DNA from 3 places in the Bacillus basilensis genome. Region 3 is predicted to be linked to each of the others. Evidence: riboswitches for the same ligand, from Rfam matches in the RefSeq annotation. Region 3 holds a riboswitch; each other region holds the start of a gene.

What was found. Region 3 has a riboswitch for lysine ahead of ACQVV1_RS22510 (amino acid permease). Riboswitches for the same ligand answer to the same signal wherever they lie in the genome.
Region 1: it holds a riboswitch for lysine, as region 3 does, so the genes downstream of both, ACQVV1_RS09910 (amino acid permease) here and ACQVV1_RS22510 (amino acid permease) in region 3, are expected to answer to the same signal.
Region 2: it holds a riboswitch for lysine, as region 3 does, so the genes downstream of both, lysA (diaminopimelate decarboxylase) here and ACQVV1_RS22510 (amino acid permease) in region 3, are expected to answer to the same signal.

The regions. Positions count from the first base shown of each region.
Region 1 is NZ_JBNTQO010000004.1:103,497-110,898, forward strand. It holds gene ACQVV1_RS09905 (ABC transporter permease) at 1-231, opposite strand, end outside; gene ACQVV1_RS09910 (amino acid permease) at 292-1,716, opposite strand; lysine riboswitch at 1,863-2,050, opposite strand; gene racE (glutamate racemase) at 2,251-3,081, shown strand; gene ACQVV1_RS09920 (DUF3626 domain-containing protein) at 3,182-4,267, shown strand; gene gapN (NADP-dependent glyceraldehyde-3-phosphate dehydrogenase) at 4,345-5,784, opposite strand; gene ACQVV1_RS09930 (ABC transporter ATP-binding protein) at 6,375-7,402, shown strand, end outside.
Region 2 is NZ_JBNTQO010000005.1:117,110-124,511, forward strand. It holds gene ACQVV1_RS12545 (histidinol phosphate phosphatase domain-containing protein) at 1-902, shown strand, start outside; gene ACQVV1_RS12550 (YozQ family protein) at 971-1,138, shown strand; gene ACQVV1_RS12555 (NAD(P)-dependent oxidoreductase) at 1,283-2,254, shown strand; gene pssA (CDP-diacylglycerol--serine O-phosphatidyltransferase) at 2,285-2,986, opposite strand; gene ACQVV1_RS12565 (LTA synthase family protein) at 3,168-5,054, opposite strand; gene ACQVV1_RS12570 (DUF3888 domain-containing protein) at 5,309-5,704, shown strand; lysine riboswitch at 5,794-5,975, shown strand; gene lysA (diaminopimelate decarboxylase) at 6,156-7,402, shown strand, end outside.
Region 3 is NZ_JBNTQO010000015.1:44,324-51,725, reverse strand. It holds gene ACQVV1_RS22520 (sulfite exporter TauE/SafE family protein) at 1-231, shown strand, start outside; gene ACQVV1_RS22515 (GNAT family N-acetyltransferase) at 271-720, opposite strand; lysine riboswitch at 1,105-1,297, shown strand; gene ACQVV1_RS22510 (amino acid permease) at 1,410-2,876, shown strand; gene ACQVV1_RS22505 (iron-sulfur cluster biosynthesis family protein) at 2,991-3,296, shown strand; gene ACQVV1_RS22500 (DNA alkylation repair protein) at 3,330-4,100, shown strand; gene ACQVV1_RS22495 (MerR family transcriptional regulator) at 4,267-5,040, opposite strand; gene ACQVV1_RS22490 (class I SAM-dependent methyltransferase) at 5,426-6,187, shown strand; gene ACQVV1_RS22485 (NUDIX hydrolase) at 6,314-6,844, opposite strand; gene ACQVV1_RS22480 (CmcI family methyltransferase) at 7,038-7,402, shown strand, end outside.

The sequences.
Region 1 (7,402 bases), on a different contig from region 3:
AAATGTACGTATTGGGGTTCTTGATATAACCACGGTTAGGACGATTGTAATAAGCAATAAGGATACTCCTGTAGTAGGAGTTGCCTTAAGAAACTTTGCGTAATAGTAAGCACCTATACAGGAAACAAAGATGAAGCTATATAGTAAACCGTTAATCATACGTGCAAAGTATGTAATGATATTTTGAATATATTGTTGGAAGCGACTGCTCCATAGCGATTCGATTGACATGTTTTTCACCTCTTTGTTCTATTATATATGTTTTACAAAAGAAAAAACGAGCAAATTGCGTTATGCAACTTGCCCGTTTTTCTTTTCGTTATTTTTTTTCTGATCACGATTCATTAATGGATAGAAGGCAAAACCGATTACGAATAAACCAATTCCAAGAAGGAACGTTTTAATATCGGAGGCCCCCGTTTTAATAACCCATAGTGCGTAACAAAGTGCAATAACGGCGACTATGCCATCTGTAATTCTTGCTCGCATTTCATTTTTATACGTTTCACCAGTTGCGACTAGTTTTAACTGGAAGATTGGTGAAACTAGATATGGAATGAGATAGGCCAGTGTTGATACGGTAATAACGAATGTATAAGCTTCCGCAATGGTTCCTGATAATGTTGAGAATAGGAACACTTGCGACATAATGTTTGTTAAGCGTAATGAATAAATTGGACTTCCTTTTTTATTTGTTTTTGTGAAGAAGGAAGGGAAGAAACCTTCTTTTGCTGCTTGATAAGGTACTTCTGAGCTTAATAAAATCCAGCCTAAGATCGAACCGAATAGGGAAGTAAGAGCAAGTAATGCCATCAGTTTCCCGCCGCCATGACCCATTGCAGCATTTAGTGCATCTGCTAATGGACGTTCTGAAGCTTGTAATTTATCAACGTGAAGTACACCCATTGTTAAAATTGTAATTCCTAAGTAAATCGCAACTGTAATAAGTAATCCTGCAACTGTTGCACGTTTTACTGTTTTTGGAGAAACAGCACGGTTTGATAAAAGAACCGCTGATTCAATTCCGATAAATGCCCAAAGTGTTGTAAGAGCAGCTAAGTTTACTTGTGAAAGAAGACCGTGTGATACACCTGATTTATCAATCATCGGTGTGTACCATTGTCCAAACTTAGAAGCTTCGAATGCAAATAACGTAACGACGATGAATAAAAGGAATCCAGTTACTTTCGTTGTTGTTGCTAAGAAGTTTAGTTTTCCAGCTCCGCTTACACCGTTTGTTAATATAATATGAGTTCCCCAAAGTAAGATGGAACAAATCGTAAATGTAATTAGTTTTCCGACTTCTATGTTAAAAGAACCGATTGAAAATAGTAGTCGTGTATCTTTCATAATTGGGAAGAAGAGTGATAAATATCCCGCGAAAGATGTAATAATGGCAACATTACTTGCCCAGTTTGCAACCCAATATCCCCATACCATACTGAAACCAGCCATTTTTTTCTTTTTTGGTGTTGAGAATAAAGCATATGCATGACTTTGTGGTCCTGTCGTTAAATCAGGACGACGAATTGCTAAATTACCGAAAACAAGAGCTAGCATTAAAACACCAAACCCTGTTGTTAACCAAGCTAAAGTGACACCGAGAGGGCTTGCTGTTTGTGCCAACGTACTTGGCACCATGAAAATCCCAGCGCCAACCATGTTACCGACAACGAAAGCTGTTAGTACCCAAAAGCCCCATTTTTTTTGTTGCATAGAAAATACCTCCAAAGTTAGTATAACCAAGTCAAGCGAGGAGATATGTATGTCTTCTTAGTAGAGAAGAGAAGTCCCAAACAAAACAAAAAAAGCACGTAATCTGCCGCTACATGCTTTCTATCTTATAAGAAACCCACGACATACCTCTCGATAGCTCTCCACAAACGAAACGTTTCGTTTGTGACAGTTCTGCACTTATTAAATGCAGACCCAGCAAGCGTGCATGGTGGACACGGGCTTACTTCGGCAATCATTCCTTTCTCATTCCTTCATCAATGCCACTACATCTCCTGAAATGATACTCTTAATGATTGCAACCTCTACCTCACCGAGATACGAATGAGGATTTAAATATTAAATTAACGTCTTTAAGAGTAACAAATGAATTTTTATACGTCAATGGATATATTAATAATCAGATTATAGAGAAGAGTTTGTGATTAAAAGGGAGAGGGATTATTATGTAATATTGAATTTTCATAATATAATAAATGTTATTGACGCTAGAAGATTGAAAAGGGGATGAAGTATATGTCTGTATGTCATAAACATTCAGTGATAGGTGTGTTAGATTCGGGAGTTGGGGGATTAACAGTTGCGAGCGAAATTATAAGACAATTGCCTAAAGAGAGCATTTATTATCTTGGTGATAATGAGCGTTGTCCGTATGGGCCAAGAAGTGTAGAAGAGGTACAATCTTTCGTATTTGAAATGGTTGAGTTCCTCAAACAATTTCCGTTAAAAGCTCTAGTGGTAGCATGTAATACTGCTGCAGCAGCTGCATTGACTGCGCTGCAAGAAGCACTGTCCATTCCGGTTATTGGCGTTATACATCCGGGAGCAAGAGCGGCAATTAAAGTGACAAAGAAAGGGGAAATCGGAGTAATTGGAACTGTAGGTACGATACAGTCTAATATGTACGAAAAAGCATTGCACGAGCTTGATACATATTTGGAAGTACATAGTCACGCGTGCCCGACTTTAGCTACAGTTGTAGAAAATCAATTAGAAGATATTGCATATGTAACGCAGCAAGTGAAACAAGCTTTACTGCCATTAACGAAAGAAGATATAGATACGTTAATTCTTGGATGTACGCATTATCCACTTTTAGAGTCCTATATAAAAAAGGAACTAGGGGAAGATGTAACGATTATTAGTTCCGCAGAAGAAACAGCGATAGAGTTAAGCACAATTTTACAGCACAAAGGAATCCTGTCTGATAACCTGAATCCGAAGCATCGCTTTTTTACAACAGGCTCTGCCTTATCATTTGAACAGATTGCTGAGCGCTGGCTAGGGTATCAAATTTCTGTAGAATGTGTGAATTTACCTATAAAAAAGGCTCGTATCTATAACTAGGATTTGTTAAAGTGCTTTTTGTTCAATTTGTATAAGAAGGAAAAAATGCACCTTTAATTGAAAGGATTAAGGTCATTTCAATTAAAGGAGAGGTTTGATTATGGATTTATCAAGGTCTCAATTATTTGCTTTAGAGTATATTTCAAAATATGCAGAGAACGAAAAACGCGGGGCTAAAGCAACAATTAATCATATACTTAAAATGTCTAATATTACAGATGAAATGTTTGAAGAAGCTGTTGTTAATTTAAAATCTCATGCAAGGATTGCTTTACACTTTCATCCAGACAGACTAGATTCGAATATGAAAAATATTGCTGAAGCACTGCTTGAGCAAGGCATATATAAAAGTCAGTTTGAAACATTGCTATCTAACGGAAGCGTATCTGCTTATCCTGGCGGTGAACGTGACCTTTGGGAAAAGAGAATATTTGGAGGAGCATATCAACTTGAGGGTGTAACGAATGATCAACGGCCAAAGTATGGAGCGCTAAATTTGATGTTACATCCAGATGGGCCTGCTCCGCGTTTTGGGTCATGTTACTTTCTCTTATCTCCAAAAGTTTCTTATCGCTCTACATATACGTATTTAGATTCGCATCAAGATCCAAAAGAAAAGGGGACTTATGAAGAGTTTGATATGATTTTAGCTGCTCTTTTGGAAGAGACATTCGTAAGAGAGTTTGCAATTGGGGAAGGGAATTTGAATCCAACAAGATTCATTAATCATTTACTGGCTAATCTGGAAAGGCCGTTAATAGATTCAGCAGACAAAGAGCCAGCCCGTAATCTTAATCATTATATTGAAGCGCAAGTTCATGGAGATATTTCTCTTAAAGAAGACGTGGAAGCGCTTGTTGCGGATCCTTCATTTAAGGGTACGGATGTAGGAAGAACTTTAGAAGAAATTTGCCTGAAGTATTCTATTGATTTGTATTGGCACATGGGCTTTATACTTATGGTAGACGAAATTCCAATGGATTTTAGAGGTTCAAAAATGCCATCTTTAGCAAGACGCATTGCACGGAATAATTGTATCGATGCAAATATAATTGGCTCTGCTGTAGTGGATTTGAAACAAAATCCATTATCTTGGAGTGATCGTGGAACTTATGAGGAAGTGCTTCAGGAATTAAAATTATTATGGCATGTTTTAGTTCGGTTTGGGAAACCAAATCAGAAGTAGAACTACATACTCTGTTTTTTGAAGTATGTATACAAAAAGAAGCTGATCTAAAACTAGATCAGCTTCTACATATAAGATTAAACGAAGTTTAATACAGTTACTTTTTCGCGTGTCATAGACTCAAGGCTCTTACGAATACCTTGTGCGCCCATACCTGAACCTTTTACACCGATGAATGGGAAGTGGTCAGGGCCGCGCTCTGTGCGTCCGTTAATTTGAACAGAACCAGTTTCGATTTTGTTAGCAATTGCAAATGCTTTGTTAATGTCTTTAGTGAAGACACTTGCTTGCAGGCCGAACTCTGATTTGTTAGCAATTTCAATTGCTTGTTCATCTGAAGAAACACGGATGATTGGAAGGATTGGGCCGAATGGCTCTTCCCAAGCAACTTTCATTTCTTCTGTTACGTGGTCGATTAATGTTGGGTAAATTAAATTACGCTCACGTTTGTTACCGATAACGATCGTTGCACCTTTTTCAACAGCGTCGTCAACTAAACCTTGAACGAAGTCAGCAGATTTGTCGTCGATTAATGGAACGATTGTGCTGTCTTGTTCTGGAGATCCAACTGATAGATCAGCTACTTGCGCTTTTAATAAGCTAACAAGCTCGTCCGCTACGTTTTCGTGTACAAGTACACGTTTAATAGCTGTACAACGTTGACCAGAGTAAGAGAATGCACCGCTTACGATATGGTTTGCAGCGTCTTGTAAGTCAGCATCTTCACGAACGATACCAGGGTCTTTACCACCAAGTTCTAATACAAGTGGAATCATTGAAGCTTTTTTCGCTAAATGTTTACCTGTGTTTGTACCACCTGTGAACGATACCATATTGATGCCTTCGTGTTCTACTAAGTAGTCACCAATTACAGAACCACGTCCTGTCGCTACGTTTACAAGACCTTTTGGAAGGCCAGCTTTATGAAGTGCTTCAACCATTTTAATACCGCTAATTGCACCTTGAGTTGCTGGTTTAAAAATAACAGCGTTACCCATAATTAATGCTGGTGCAAGTTTTGCAGCAGATAAGTTTACTGGGTAGTTAAATGGTGCGATTGCTAATACAACACCAAGTGGTGCACGTTGGATGATCGCAAGTTTAGATTTCGTTCCGCCAGGGAAGCTATCGCCCATCATGCTTTCTCCGTGCATATGTAAAGCTTCTTCGATTGTGTAACGAATAAAGTCAGCTGTACGAACAACTTCTTTCTTCGCATCTTTATATCCTTTACCGACTTCTTTCATAATGATATCGGCAATTTCATCTTGCATATTTACGAGCTCATCAGCCCATTTATATAAATACTTTGCGCGATCTTGTAGAGAAGCTTCCGCCCATGATTTTTGAGCTTCTTTTGCAGATGCAATTGCTTCATCTACTTCTCCGCGAGTAATTGCTTGTACTTGTCCAATTACTTCGTGTAAGTATGGAGATGGAATTTCAATTGTCTCTCCTGAAGAGCTTTCTCTCCATTCTCCGTTTAAATAAAATTTGTACGTATTGCTAGTTGTCATGATTAGTCCTCCTAAAATAGCAACTTGTAAGAGTGAGTATAAGGTGATTGTAGGGGGTTTGATAACATTTTTCAAATGAAATGTTTGTGAAAACGATTTCTTATTCTTTTTTTATTTTGTATGCCCTTTCTTACAGAAGATTCCCTTATTTCAAAATGGTGTATCATATATTTTTGTTTAATGTGTGAAAAAACAATTGACAGAATACTCAATAAAGTTGTAAGATTATAAATGGAAAATAAATGAAGGGGGTGTGCGTAATGATTGTAATCGTAAATGTAAAGGGCTTAGCTCTGTTAAATGGCAGAAAACATTTATATCATTACGCAACCCGTGCGGATATATAGGGCATCTTTGTCTTATAAAAAGCGTACGTTGCGTATATCGTAACGTACGCTTTTTATGCATTTTTGTGCATATCGTCAAGCGACGGTATGCTTTTTTTTGTTTATTTTCCATGTTACTATATAAAATTTTGGAAGGTGGAAAAATGTGATGAGATTGTATGGGTTACGAAATGTAAATGTGATGGGTCTGGATAGCGGATAAAGAAATGAGATTGAAACGAGAACGAGAAGGGAGAGGTTACATTGTTATCAGTATTACTAAAGTTAAAATGGTTTTTTCAAGAGCATTGGAAGAGATATAGTATCGCCATTGGAGCTCTTTTAATTGTGAATATAGTTGAGGTTATTCCCCCGAAAGTGTTAGGGGTTACGATTGATAATATAAAAACAGGAACGTTAACGAAAGAAGCAATTATGCAGTCTATTCTTATTTTAATAGGGGTTACAATCGTTGGATATGGTCTTACTTTTGTGTGGCAACATCAATTGTTTGGCGGAGCATTCGTACTTGAGAAAACGATGCGTTCTAAGTTTATGGGGCATTTACTTAAGATGACGCCAACATTTTATCAAAAAAATCGTACTGGTGATTTAATGGCGAGAGCGACAAACGATTTAAAAGCAATCGCTATGACAGCTGGTTTCGGTATATTAACGCTCGTTGATTCTAGTTTATATATGCTTACGATTGTCTTTATGATGGGATTTACAATTAGTTGGGAGCTTACATTTGCGGCACTTATACCGCTTCCGATTATGGCGTATGCAATGAATATATATGGAAAGAAATTGCATGAAAGATTTACAGTTGCGCAAGATGCGTTCGGTGATATGAACGATAAAGTACTAGAGTCAATAGCTGGTGTGCGCGTGATTCGTGCATACGTACAAGAAAATGCAGATCAAGAAAGATTTCATCATTTAGGAGATGACGTCTACGAAAAAAATATGAAGGTAGCTAGAATTGATGCACTATTCCAACCAACTGTGAAAATGCTTGTTGGCCTTAGTTATTTAATTGGTTTAGTGTACGGCGCATATCTTGTATTTCAATCAAAGGTGACACTTGGCGAACTTGTTTCCTTTAACGTGTATTTAGGGATGATGATTTGGCCGATGTTTGCAATTGGCGAATTAATTAATGTTATGCAAAGAGGAAATGCTTCATTAGATCGTGTGAATGAAACGTTAGCGTATGAACCAGATGTGAAAAATCCCGAAAATCCAAAGCTTGTACAAGAGCCGGATTATATTCAGTTTGATGACGTTAC
Region 2 (7,402 bases), on a different contig from region 3:
AATGGCTTGTGAAAACACAAGAACGCCTGCAAAGACGTGTAAAGGAAGGGCCATTTACAACGAAATGGATTGATTTATATTTAGAAGAAGCTTTGCGAAAAGGTATAAAAGAAGTTGGTATTGTCGATCATTTATACCGTTTTTATGAAGCAAAAGAATACTATGAAAGATATGTCGATATTAGTGATTCTAAGCTTGGACGTTTGCAGAAGGAATGGTTAGACCAAGTAAGGGTAGCGTCACTACATGATTTTACAAAAGCAATTGAAGAAGCGAAAGAACGATGGAGTAAAAGAGGGGTTACGCTTAAACTTGGAATTGAAGCGGATTATTTTATTGGTGGTGAACAAGAATTACAATCTTTACTGGCATTAGGAGACTTTGATTATGTAATTGGATCTGTTCATTTTTTAAATGGATGGGGATTTGATAATCCAGATACGCAAGAATATTTTGAGGAACATGAATTATGTGCTTTATATGATACGTTTTTCAAAACTGTAGAGAGTGCGGTTCGCTCTGAGTTATTTGATATTATAGCTCATCTTGATAACATAAAAGTATTTAATTATCGGTTAGATGAGAATGAACAACTTTCTTATTATAAGAAAATTGCGTGTGCATTAGTAGAAACAAATACGGCAACGGAAATAAATGCAGGATTGTACTATCGCTATCCTGTGCGAGAAATGTGCCCGAGTCCGCTGTATTTACAAGTATTAGCTAAGCATGGTGTTCCGATTACTCTCTCCTCGGATGCTCATTATCCGAATGATTTAGGGAAATATGTGGAAGAGAATATAAATACATTACGTAATCATGATATTTCTCACTTAGCTACATTTACGAAAAGAGTAAGAACGATGAGATTACTGGAAGAAGTAGTAACAATTTCAAAATGAACTACGATTTTTTGATGAAAACCCTCCTTTTTGTTCAAAATAAGAAAGAATAAAAAGGAGGGAAAGAAATGGCGAAACAACAAAATAAACAAAATGTACAAGGTGCACAGCAACAAGCGTATACTTCTGAAACAACGAATACTGCTCAGTCAGTTATTGAGGAGCAAATTAGCGATACAGTTGCAGAAGGAACGATTGATGTGAAGCTCGGAAAAGCATCGCAGGAAAAAGCGTAAGAAGAGGGGAGAGTTACATCTCCTCTTTTTTCATGGAAAAGTGTCGATTTTCAAAACTATAATCAAATTCCTTGGTTTTTATATGTGGATTTCTTACAATGAAATATAAGAGATATCTTATTTTCTATAGAAGAGGTGTTAGTAGTGGCAAAAATATTAGTAGCAGGGGAAATTCCAGCAATCGGATTAGAATTATTAAAAGATCATGATGTAGAAATGTATGATAAAGAGGCGCTAATTTCTTTAGATGAATTAACAGAGCGTGTAAAAGATAAAGATGCATTATTAAGCCTACTTTCTACAAAGGTGACAAAAGAAGTGATTGATGCGGCACCTAATTTGAAGATTGTTGCAAACTACGGTGCTGGTTACGATAATATTGATTACTCGTATGCCGGAGGAAAAGGGATTGCGGTAACGAATACACCGAAAGTATCAACTGAAGCGACAGCAGAATTAACATTTGCACTTCTTTTAGCAGCTGCACGTAGAATTCCTGAAGGTGATACGCTATGTCGTACAACTGGATTTAACGGATGGGCTCCATTATTTTTCTTAGGCCGCGAAGTACATGGTAAAACAATTGGAATTATTGGCCTTGGAGAAATCGGAAAGGCAGTTGCAAAGCGTGCGAAAGCGTTCGGAATGAATGTTTTATATACAGGACCAAATCGAAAACCTACAGCTGAAAGTGAACTGGAAGCAACATATGTAACATTGGAAGAATTGTTACAAACAGCAGACTTTATTACAATTAACTGTGCGTATAATCCGAAATTGCATCATATGATTGATGAAAAGCAGTTTAAAATGATGAAGAAAACAGCGTACATTGTAAATGCCTCACGTGGACCAATTATGAATGAAGCGGCACTTGCTCAAGCATTAAAAACGAATGAAATTGAAGGGGCAGCTCTTGACGTGTTTGAATTTGAACCGAAAATTACAGAAGAGCTAAAAGAATTAAAAAATGTAGTACTTGCTCCTCACGTAGGAAATGCAACATTTGAAACGCGCGATGCGATGGCTGAAATGGCAGTAAGAAATATTTTAGCCGTATTAAACGGTGAAGAGCCTGTAACACCTGTAAATCAAAAAGTATTGGTTACAAAATAAAAAGAAACCTTCCGGAATCGGAAGGTTTTTTTATTTTTCTTTATTTGCTCTTTTAGATGGTCTTTGTCTAAGAAATTGAGATAGCATATACAAAATATATAGTGGAATAGCAATGAATAAGAAAACAGAAAAATTACCGAACCCTGTTTGGTACATTGTAATAATGATTCCAACTAAAAATAGTGTAATAATGATGCTATATCGTGGAATTGGTACATCTTTTAAACTTGGGATACGAATGCGGCTTACCATTAAAAATGCGAACGTTACAAATACTGTAATAAGAACGATTTTTGGAATGGTATGTGAAAATAATGTTAAGAAAGCAACAAGCCCACCCGCTGCTGTAATCGGTACCCCAGTGAAATATTTCATTGAAGTAGAAGATGGTGTTACATTAAATCGTGCTAAACGATATGCCCCGAAAAGAGGGAATAATCCCGCTATGTATAGACCGATGATTCCGTAGTTGGAGAAAGATGTGTAATACATTAAAACAGCAGGTGCTGCACCAAATGTTACGACATCTGCAAGTGAGTCGAGCTCTTTTCCCATTTGTGAATCAACACGTAATAAACGAGCAACACGCCCATCAAGACTATCTAACATCATCCCGATAAGTACTAAAATAGCAGCTGATTTATAATATCCTAAAGATGCATAGCCGATTGACAAGAATCCACTATATAAATTTCCGAGCGTAAATAAGTTTGGAATAGCTGCTCTATACAAAATCTGATCCCTTGCTTTCTGTAATAAATTCTTAATTAGTGTATGAAAGTTTACTTATTTTATCATACCATAAATTTCTTCCTCATACGAAAGAAATTCCCAATTTGTGAAAGATTTCATAGAAGAATAATTTGAAAAATAAGTAAAAAAAGAAGCAACTTTTATAAAGTTGCTTCTTGTATTATTCAAATCTCGTTGTCATCGTTCCGGTTTTATACCGATTGTTAGGATCGAAACGTAATAAATCTCCATAAATGAGTTTGTCGGAGAGTTTCAATTCAGTTTTTGCTTTTTCAATATTTGGTTGACATAATGAAATGTCCGTCTTTTCACCTGTATCTCGTTTATAGCACATGTTTTTTGTATAAACATAATCTTTTGAAACGAAGCTACCATCACGCATTACCATAAGTGGGTCTTCTTCTTTAATAAATAAGTCAGTTCCAAATTCAACTGATTGATTTGTTTTAATACCAAGTAAATGAAGTAGCGTTGGTTTAATATCAATTTGACCAGATACTTTAGAAATGACTTTTCCTTCTTGACCAGGTACATGAATAATGAGAGGGACGCGTTGTAATTGCATAGAATCAAACGGTGTAATAGCGTCTTTCCCAAGGAATTGAGCCATAGCTGCGTTATGATTTTCAGAAATACCGTAATGGTCTCCATAAATGATAATAACTGAATTATCATACAGCCCATCTTCTTTTAATTGTTTAATAAACAGTTTAAGAGCTTCATCCGTGTAACGAACAGTTGGGAAGTAACGGTTTACAACACCACTTTCTGAATTAAACTCATCAACATATTGATCTTCTGGATTTAGAAGAAATGGAAAATGGTTTGTTAAAGTAATGAATTTTGTATAGAACGGTTGTGGTAAAGATTTTAGTTGTGGAATAGATTGTTCAAAGAACTCTTTATCTTTTAACCCCCAACCGACAGACATTTGTTCTGTGCCTACGTAATCATTTAAATTAAAGTAACGATCATATCCAAGTGCAGGATACATTACATCACGATTCCAAAACGTTTTATCGTTTGAATGGAAGACAGCAGAAGAATATCCGTATTTCTTTAATTGTTCTGGTGTAGCGGTATATTCATTTGTTGCATGAGTAAAGAATACAGAACCGCGGTCTAACGGATAAAGTGAATTTTCAACGATAAATTCAGCATCAGAAGTTTTACCTTGTCCTGTTTGATGATAGAAGTTATCGAAATAAAAACTATCTTTAATAAATTCATTTAAAAATGGAGTAATTTCTTTTCCATTTATTTTTTTATTAATAACAAAACTTTGTGTAGATTCCATTGAAATCAAAATTACATTTTTACCTTTGGCAGCTCCAAATAAGTTCTTATCAACTTGTTTATCTTTTGAGTCTGTATAGTTTTTAATTTCGGAGAACCCGTCCCCACTTGCAAATACACGTTCAGCTGAAGATTTCGATTGAAGTGTAATATCGAATAGATGATATGTGTATAAACCTAAATTTTTCACGACAGTTTGACGGTCAAATGAGCGTGAGAACATTTGTGGTTTATAAATAACGGAAACAACAATCTGTAGTGCTAATAGAGCTGTTACACCGCTAAAGAAAGTTCGCTTCTCAGAGCGAGAAAGCGGCGTCTTGTCGCAAAATGCCGGGAATTTACGCGAAAGAAACATTAAAATAATCGCATCTGCAAATAAAAGTAATGTTTTATACGTAAAGAGTTCTTTTATACTTGTCCCTAAATCAGCCATGTTATTTGTTTGGAATAATACTGGGAATGTAACGAAATCGTTATAAAACCCATAGAACATTGCATTTCCGAATAAAATGAATGATAGTATAAAACTGATTCCAATTATAATGCGGTTTCGGTGCTTAGATGCAAATAAAGCAAAACCGAAAAATAAAAGTAACGCAGCCAGTGGATTAATAAAAAGCATAAACTCTTCAAAGAAATTATCAATTTTAATATCAAATGCTAGCTTGTACACAATATATGTTTTTATCCATAATAAAACGACTGCAACGAGTGCAAATCGCAGTTTTGGAAACAGACGTTGTAGCATAATATACTCCTCTCCTAAAAAGCATGACAGTTCTTGTGAGCCGGTTTGAGTGGCGCCTCATTTTATATATACGAACAGTCCTTTGTTATTATGTTTATTATACTATGAGTATCATTATACGAAAATAAAAGAGAGTTGTGGGCTTTTTTATAATAATTGAGTAGAAAAAGGGCAGTAGGAGACAATAAAACGGAGTTTCTATGTATGATAATTATCGTGCGTAGAAAGAATCGTGTAACAATACGGAGGTTATAATGCGAAAATTATTATATTGTATAGTATGCAGTAGTGTTATACTTTTTGCTTCACCGAGTGTGTCGGTAGCCCAATATGATGCACCTCTTATGGAAGATGCCCTTTATTCTGTTTTATTTCCGAAAATAAATAAAGCAATTGAAAAACAATATGGGAGCTTGAAGCCGTATCAATGTCCAAAAATTATTAGTTTAAAAAAAGTGTATAGCGATACATATTTATTTCAAGCGGCTATTGAAGTAACGAAGTATGAACGAGTCGCTGGGAAAATTGCTCCACCATTTGAGAAGGTAACGATTACATTTAATAACGACGAAGGCGAATGGGAAGTGACAAAGATTTTAGTAAAGCGCTTACCGAATGATACGAAACTAGACTGTAAAAAAACAATATAAAAAATTGTTTGACAAATAAAATGGTCCTTTGGTATTGTTAATAGCAACAATTAGATGTTTGAAAATTAAATAGACTTACCTCATCTACTCTCAAAGGTAGAGGCCGCGATAGGAAAGAGTAAGCTATGGGAGATTTAATGGAATCTGTGATCATAGGTTGAAAGGGACTATTGCCGAAATATAAGAATAACCATCTTATTCATATATTGGGACTGCATTGAATAAATGTAGTACTGTCATAAGATTTATTTTATGGAGAGCTATTTGGAGATGTTGATGCGGTTTCTTATTTTGAGGAGATAACAACTCGTTTATTTTTTCAATATATATTTTTCCTAATAAGAAACGCGTGTGAACATTGTTCCGCGCGTTTTTTGTCTATCTAAAAGCGTGCTGCAATGAATAGAAGATTGGGGTTATGAGTTTTAGAGGAAATAAGGGAGGAATTCAAATGTATTTACACGGCACAAGCCGAATCAATGGGCAAGGACACTTAGAAATTGGAGGGTGCGATACGACGCAGCTAGCAAAACAATACGGAACACCGCTTTATGTATACGATGAAGAGTCAATTCGAGGAAAGTGCCGCGCGTTTCATCGTGCTTTTAAAGAAAGTGGGTTCTCTTATCAAGTAGCATATGCAAGCAAGGCGTTCTTGTGCATGGAGATGTGCCGAGTAGCTCGTGAAGAGAATATGTCATTAGACGTTGTTTCTGGAGGGGAATTATATACTGCGCTTCAAGCAGGATTTCCGGCATCGCGTATTCATTTTCACGGCAATAATAAAACAGAAGAAGAGATCGTGATGGCTCTTCAGGCGAATATTGGTTGTTTTGTCGTAGATAATTTCTTGGAATTAGAAATTTTGCATGATTTAGCAGTGCAACACGGGAAATTTGTGAACATATTAATCCGTGTAACGCCTGGAGTAGAGGCACACACACATGAATATATTACAACAGGTCAAGATGATTCGAAATTTGGATTTGGCGTTTCAAATGGTCAAGCGATGCAAGCCATTGAACTTGCTTTACAAAAATCAAATTATAATGTGTTAGGAATTCATTCACATATCGGATCGCAAATATTTGAAACGGCTGGATTTGTTCGAGCGATTGAAGTTCTTCATCAATTTTTAGAAGAAGTGAGAGAGCGAACGAACTATGTAGTAAAAGTGTTAAATGTGGGCGGAGGATTCGGAATACGCTACACAGAGTCAGATACACCATTAACTCTTGAGACATATGTGCGAGCTGTAACAAGTGCAGTGAGAGAACAATTTACAGTATATAATTATCCATTGCCAGAAATATGGGTTGAGCCAGGCCGTAGTATTGTAGGCGATGCTGGAACGACAATTTATACAGTCGGATCTGTGAAAGACATTCCTGGTATTCGGAAATATGTATCAGTGGATGGTGGGATGACTGATAATTTAAGACCAGCTTTATATAACGCTCGTTATGAAGCTATGTTAGCAAATCGAGGGAATGATGAGAATGAGGAAATCGTTTCGATTGCTGGGAAGTGCTGTGAGAGTGGAGATATGTTGATTTGGGACATTACTCTACCGAAAGTTGCTTCTGCCGATTTATTAGCAGTTTCTTGTACGGGAGCATATGGGTATTCAATGGCAAATAATTATAACCGTATTCGAAGACCAGCCGTCGTCTTTGCAAAAGGTGGAACATCGCAAAT
Region 3 (7,402 bases):
ATCGTTCCAGCACATTTACTTGGCGTATTAGTTGGTGGCCTTATTATCTTTACAAACATTCGTACACTGCTCACTACATTTAAAGTGGATCCGACTATTATTTCACTTTCTTACGTGGCAGTTGGCCTTGTCGTTATTATTTCTATTTTCATTGCTGTTCGCAATCATTCCAATCGTTCTAACGCATCCACAGCCAAATATCCGAATGATCAAAAACAAATGCTTCCATAATGATAAAAATACCGCCCGATATACTTCGAGCGGTATTTTTCATTTTTCCATTCTCCAATTAATCATTGTTTCTGTAGTGCCAATTCTTTTCATATGTAATTTCTCTAATACACGAATCGAGCTTTCATTTTCAAGAAGTGTCTCCGCAATAATTGTTTCTACCTGTCCTGTTTGAAAAGTCCAATTTATTAGTTCTCTTACAGCTTCTGTCGCATACCCTTCATTCCAATATTTCTCAATAAACCCGTAACCAATTTCTACTGTATGTCCCTCATTTGGTTTCCCTTTAAACCCTATATCACCTAGAACGATGTCATCTTCTTTTCGAATGACATACCACGCCCCCCACGGTAATAAATCCTTATTTTGTTTTACATTTTCTACATGCCCTACAATATGTGGACCACTATTATATCCTTGCTCGTTAGCAACGTGAATACTCTCTTCTGTGCACGGCACTATATAGAGCCTTTCTGTTTCTAATTTCATATTGATTTCCCCTTTTCAATTAAACAATACCTCAATTTTATCAGAAATAAAAAGAATATTCATTTTATTTATCGGATTTATACTTATTCTTTGAAACGAATTTAAGGAATAATCCTCTTTTGATAGTTATGTCGAATTATATTTTCTGAATTTTCTTTTAATTTTAAAGGGTTTTTCAATATTTTTTGCGAAACATTTGTATAACAATTTTTTCTTTGCTTATTGCTACATAATAGTAGGTTCGGGTGGAGTTTTGCAAGCGTTTCCTATACAATAACCGATATTTTTTGACTTTTCCTAACAAAATATCTTGCAATATATTCAGAAACTCATTACAATTGCCATATATTAAAAATCTTAGCAATATATAAATCCTCATCAATCCGATGAGGTAGAGGTTGCGACTTTTAAGAGTAAAACGGTCGAGACACAGAGAATGTCATCTGACTCCGTTTGAAAGGAAAAGTTGCCGAAGTTTATATTTCTTCTCTGGAAATATGAGCTGGGGCTGTCTCCGAAAGGAACAGAACTGTCACGTTTACAAATTACCGTGTAAACGTGGGGTGCTATCTTAACGGAAGGATATGATGGGGTGGTTATTTGTGAAACGTTCCGCCAAATTCCTTTGGCGGTTTTTTGTATTTTTCTCCCCCGCTCCTTCCTATCTTACAAGAAAAGGAGTGTTGAACATGAATAGCGCAACGAATCAAACTACCTCTAAAACAGAAACTACAAATGGAAAAGGTGAATTAAAACGTAGTTTAAAATCACGGCACCTTACGATGATTTCTCTCGGTGGTACGATTGGTACCGGACTATTTCTTGCCAGTGGTGGTGTGATCCACACAGCTGGACCTGGTGGTGCATTAGTTGCATACGCCGCAATTGGAATTATGGTTTACTTTTTAATGACAAGCTTAGCTGAACTCGCAGCTTACATGCCTGTTACTGGATCTTTTAGTACGTATGCAACAAAATTTGTTGATCCATCACTTGGCTTTGCACTTGGATGGAACTATTGGTATAACTGGGCAATTACGATAGCTGCTGAACTAGCGGCTGTAACATTAATTATGAAATTTTGGTTCCCAGATACCCCTTCCCTCATTTGGAGCGGATTATGTTTAGCTATTATTTTCCTTTTAAACTACTTATCTGTTAAAGGGTTTGGTGAATCTGAATATTGGTTCGCACTTATTAAAGTAGTTACTATTATTATCTTTTTAATTGTCGGTTTTATGATGATTTTCGGAATTATGGGCGGCGAGACTGTTGGCTTTAAAAACTTCACAGTTGCAGATGCACCATTTAACGGCGGCATCATGGCAATTATCGGTGTATTTATGGCAGCTGGTTTCTCATTCCAAGGAACTGAATTACTTGGGGTAGCTGCTGGTGAAACTTCTGATCCAGAACGTAATATTCCGAAAGCAATTCGTTCGATCTTTTGGCGTATTCTTTTATTCTATATCCTTGCGATTCTCGTTATCGGTTTATTAATTCCTTATACAACTGAAAGTCTTGCCGCAAGTGATGTAACAGTAAGTCCATTTACACTTATTTTTGAAAAAGCGGGCGTTGCCTTTGCTGCTTCTGTTATGAACGCTGTTATTTTAACGGCAGTACTTTCTGCTGGTAACTCTGGTATGTATGCATCAACTCGTATGCTTTGGGATTTAGCTCGCCAAGGGAAAGCACCAAAGTTTCTTGGTAAATTAGATAGCCGCGGTGTACCTGTTAACGCATTAATCGTAACATCAATTGTCGGTAGTATCGCTTTCATTGCTTCTTTATTCGGTGACGGTGTTGTATACATTTGGTTATTAAACGCATCAGGAATGTCTGGCTTTATCGCATGGGTCGGCATTGCAATTAGTCATTATCGCTTCCGTAAAGCATATATCGCACAAGGAAAAGATTTAAAAGACTTACCATATAGAGCAAAATGGTTCCCGTTCGGTCCAATCTTTGCATTTGCACTTTGTGTCATCGTAATTTTAGGTCAAAACTACGGCGCATTTATGGGCGAATCAATCGATTGGAACGGTGTACTCGTTTCTTACATCGGTTTACCACTCTTCTTAGTACTATGGTTAGGATATAAATTTACGAAGAAAACAAAAGTCATTCCACTTGATAAATGTGAACTAAAATAAAATGAAACGAGCAAACAAATTTGTTTGCTCGTTTTTTTGTTACAAACCTCTTTACTTCCCTATTGCTCTTGTTTTTGCAATAATAAAGGAAATATAAATAAAGGTTGGGATACCATGAACATTCGCATTACTGATGAAGCAAAAGCAGCTATACATAGTCTAGAACGTGAAGACAAAAAGATTATTCGTATTAGAGGAACAATGACAAACTCTTGTAGTATTTTCGTTGATGTCGATTTAATTTGGGATACATATGTTGCAGATGATGTTGTATATGAAGATGCTGATTTTATTGTACAAATGGATTCATTCACGAAAGATTACACTGGTGATACGGTGAAACTTGATTATAAGACGACTGGTTTTAGTATTACGACTCCAAGTGAGACTTTAGTTTATGGATTGTCGATTAAAAAATAAAAATTGCTTTTAACTGACCACCGAGGTGAAAAAATGAGTAAATATGTTCCGCTAAAATTTTTGTTTAACGAAGAATTAGCAGAAAAAATGGCTGATTCTATTTGTAAACACGATCCTACTTTCTCTAAAAGAAACTTTGTATCTTCCGTAACATGTAAAGTTGAAAATTTAGAGTTAAAGCAGCGTATTGAAGTATTGGCAGATGAATTACACAATGCTTTACAAAAAGATTTTAATGAAGCAATACATATATTACTGAGAACTTTGGGACCAGAAAATACAACAGAAGTAGGCACATTTACAAACGGATATATGTACATGCCTATCGCAAAATACGTTGAAAAATATGGACTTAACGATTTTGAAACCTCATTCAACGCCATGTATGAAATAACAAAAAGGAATACTGCTGAATATACCATTCGGCCTTTTCTTGAAACATACCATGAAGACACGCTAGACATACTACAACAGTGGCTTCATGACGAAAACAGCCACATTAGAAGATTAGTTTCTGAAGGTACAAGACCAAGGCTTCCTTGGGCTAAAAAAATAGGAGCTCTGAAAGGTGACTTTAAGTACAATTTACAGCTTCTTGAACCTTTAATGAATGACCCTTCTAAATATGTTCAAAAATCAGTAGCTAATCATATTAATGATATTACGAAAGAAGATAAAGAACTTGTTTTTCAATGGTTGCAGCAATTACGCGACAAACAGCATCCTGTTAACCCTTGGATTATAAAACATGGGTTACGAACGGTTATTAAAAATGATACTTTGCCAAAAGATTTTTCTTTTTAAGTATTTTAAACAAAAACGCTTATACTTCAAAAATGAAGCATAAGCGTTTCTTTCTTTTGAATAAAGCAATAACAAACGTAACTCCCCCCCAATATTCCCCTTCTTCAATGAAAGGTCTATTGCATTATTTCGATGAAGCTAAGCCACCTACAATTGCTCATAAAATCTATCCCTCTTCCATTTCTACTTGCTTCATATAATATTCCATCGCTTGATTAAGCCACTTTTGTTCATCTTCTACGAAAGGCGAAGGTATCATATTTTCAAGTTCTTGCATATCCAGTTCTTCCACACTAGTATTAGCTAACTTTTGTATCAAATCTTCACTAAGAAATGAAAAAGACCCTCCTATATATGCCTTAACCATCTCTTGTACTTTCGAATCCTCGACTGGTTTACCATATAATTGTTTAACCTTTTTAGACAATTGAATAAACGTTTTATCTAAGGCAACTTTATCTTCTTCTCGTTTCTTTGATAATTCTTCCACGATATCTGTTAACTTATGGCGGTCCATCCATTCTTTGTGTGTATGTTCTGTATTCCTACCGTAAATAAGACTAAACAATACAGTACTATCTACTTCTTCTTCCTCTTCGACTAACTTCATTACTCTTTTAATTGCTTGCATTGATTGCTCAATTTGTTCGTGTTCTCTTTCTAACACTTGCAAATGGAGAGACAAACTTTCATTCAAATCAACACCAAAACTTGATTCGTGTAACAAATTAGCGACTTTATCTAGACTATAGCCTAGAAATTTTAGACTTAAAATTTTTTGTAAGGTTATAATATCGTGATACTTATAAATGCGGTGCCCTGAAGAAGGATTCTTTTCTGGTTGTAACAACCCGATTTCATCATAGTAATGCAAAGTAGGAATTGGTATTCCCGTTTTCCCTGAGAATTCTCCAATAGAAAACTTTTTATCCTTATTCATCTAAATCCCCCTATTAAAAGTATAGATTCATTATAAAACCTAAAGTAACTAGAGGTTCAAGAGAGAATTTAAGAAAATTCAAAAATATTGAAGTGCATGTAATCAATATGTATTGCATTATCCCGTTTCATTCAATAAGTTTTATTCCATTTAATGGCCCGATTATTGAACAGCATGAATGGCAGTTTTCAAACAACGACCTTCCCTCATAAGTTCAAAGGACTTTCACTTACTTATCCCGAATATATAAATAACCATTCTCACAAGGAGTAACTTTATATGAATCTATTCGAACACGAAACGTAAAACCGCTTCTCTTTCATAAGAGGTCCTCCCTTTTTCCTTTCTCATCATATCATTCATTGAAAAATAGGAGGACATAATTATGAAACGTGATCCATTATTTTTAACTTTATTAGAAAGTGCAAATACACATTTTAGCGGCTGGGATTTTTCCTTTATTTCAGAAACTGGCCGAATGAAGAGCGAGCCTTTATCATGGTCATACGGCAGTACTGCTTTCCAGCTTATGCAGCGTGCAGAATCAATGCTCGATATGGGTACTGGCGGCGGAGAGTTTTTATCTATGTTACAACCGTTCCCATCAACTATTTATGCTACTGAAGGTTATGCTCCAAATGTGCCAATTGCTCGAAACAAATTAGAGCCTTTAGGGGTTACTGTTGTAGAAGTGACCGATGATACTGCTTTACCATTTCAAAATGAACAGTTTGATTTCATTATGAATCAACATGAATCCTATTCTGCTTCTGAGGTAAACAGAATTCTCTCTCCTAATGGAATTTTCCTTACACAACAAGTTGGTGGTCTCGATTGCGCTGAACTTAATGAACAGTTTGACACACCACTAAATAGTGAATTTGCAAGTTGGTCGCTTGAAGCGGCATGTAATGAACTACAGGAAAATGGATTTACTATTTTAGAAGCAAAAGAAGAGTTTCCTTTTCAACGTTTTTATGATATTGGCGCTATCGTCTATTATTTAAAAGCAATTCCGTGGCAAATTCCTGATTTTACTGTCGAAAGGTATTATAAGGAACTATATCGTATACATGAAATCATCTTGCAAAAAGGATATTTTGATGTGAAGCAACATCGATTTATCATAAAGGCGATTCGTAGCTAACAAAAAGAAACATCGTACATATGACGATTATGACCAATGAATTGTATTTCTGGAACATATCATCACCTCACATATATAATGAGAGCAATCAGCATAAAAATACTGATTGCTCTTTAAAATATTTTATCAATTAGAGTATGAAAGTGATCTTTTTATATACCTTTTGTTTACATCATCTTCCTTCAAACATGCAGTTGTATAATTAATAATATTCCGGTTATCATATGTGAATATATGCTCTAACTTGTTTTCCTCATTTAATGCTATTGGTAAGTATTTTGGTAAATTGCTAACTACCCCTCTATTATCACAATCTAATATCCAATCAATTTCTTTCCATTCCAATAATCCTTCGGCTGTACTTACTGGCGTGTCTATATGTACTCCAGCTGGCAGGTCAGCAAGGAATACATACATTCCTTCACTATCCCGAGGCTCATCCTTACTTTTAAAAATCACATTCCCTTTATACGTTACACTTGGAAGATCTATGCCTGTTTCCTCAAGCGTTTCTCTAATTATTCCTTCATATGGTGTTTCATTGTCTTCAATTTTCCCACCAACGCCATTCCACATTCCCATATTCGGCTTTTTATTTCTATTTAGTAAGAGTATTTTATTTCCCTTTCTAATGAAACAAATTGTGTACTTATACATACGTTCATTTCCTTCCCTTTTCCTCTCATCTACAGATTTAAACTGCATTTTGATTAGACTTGGTGAATAAAGATTTTTTTATTATACAAACAATTGGTTTTTAATGAGGTATTTTGCTCAATTTTATTAAAAATCATTCTCCTTATAATCATATCTTACATAATATATTGTACAACTTTCGTTTCAGAAAGGAGTGTTCAAAATCGATAACATAAGCAGCGAATTTTTAAAACAATATTACGACAGTCGAGTCTGGTTATATGATACTCATTGGCTTGGGGTCCCTATTCTCAAACTTCCCTCTGATCTTTTTTTGTATCAAGAAATTATTTACGAATTAAAACCCGATTTAATTATTGAATGTGGCACTTGTTATGGTGGTAGCGCATTGTATTTAGCTTCTATATTAGATTTAATTGGAAAAGGCCACGTTCTTACTCTTGATATATTCCCTCAACCAAATCGTCCATCCCATGATCGCATTACGTATTTAACAGCTTCTTCTGTTTCAGTAACCGCTGTGCAAACAATATTAAGTATGCGTAAACCTAATGATGT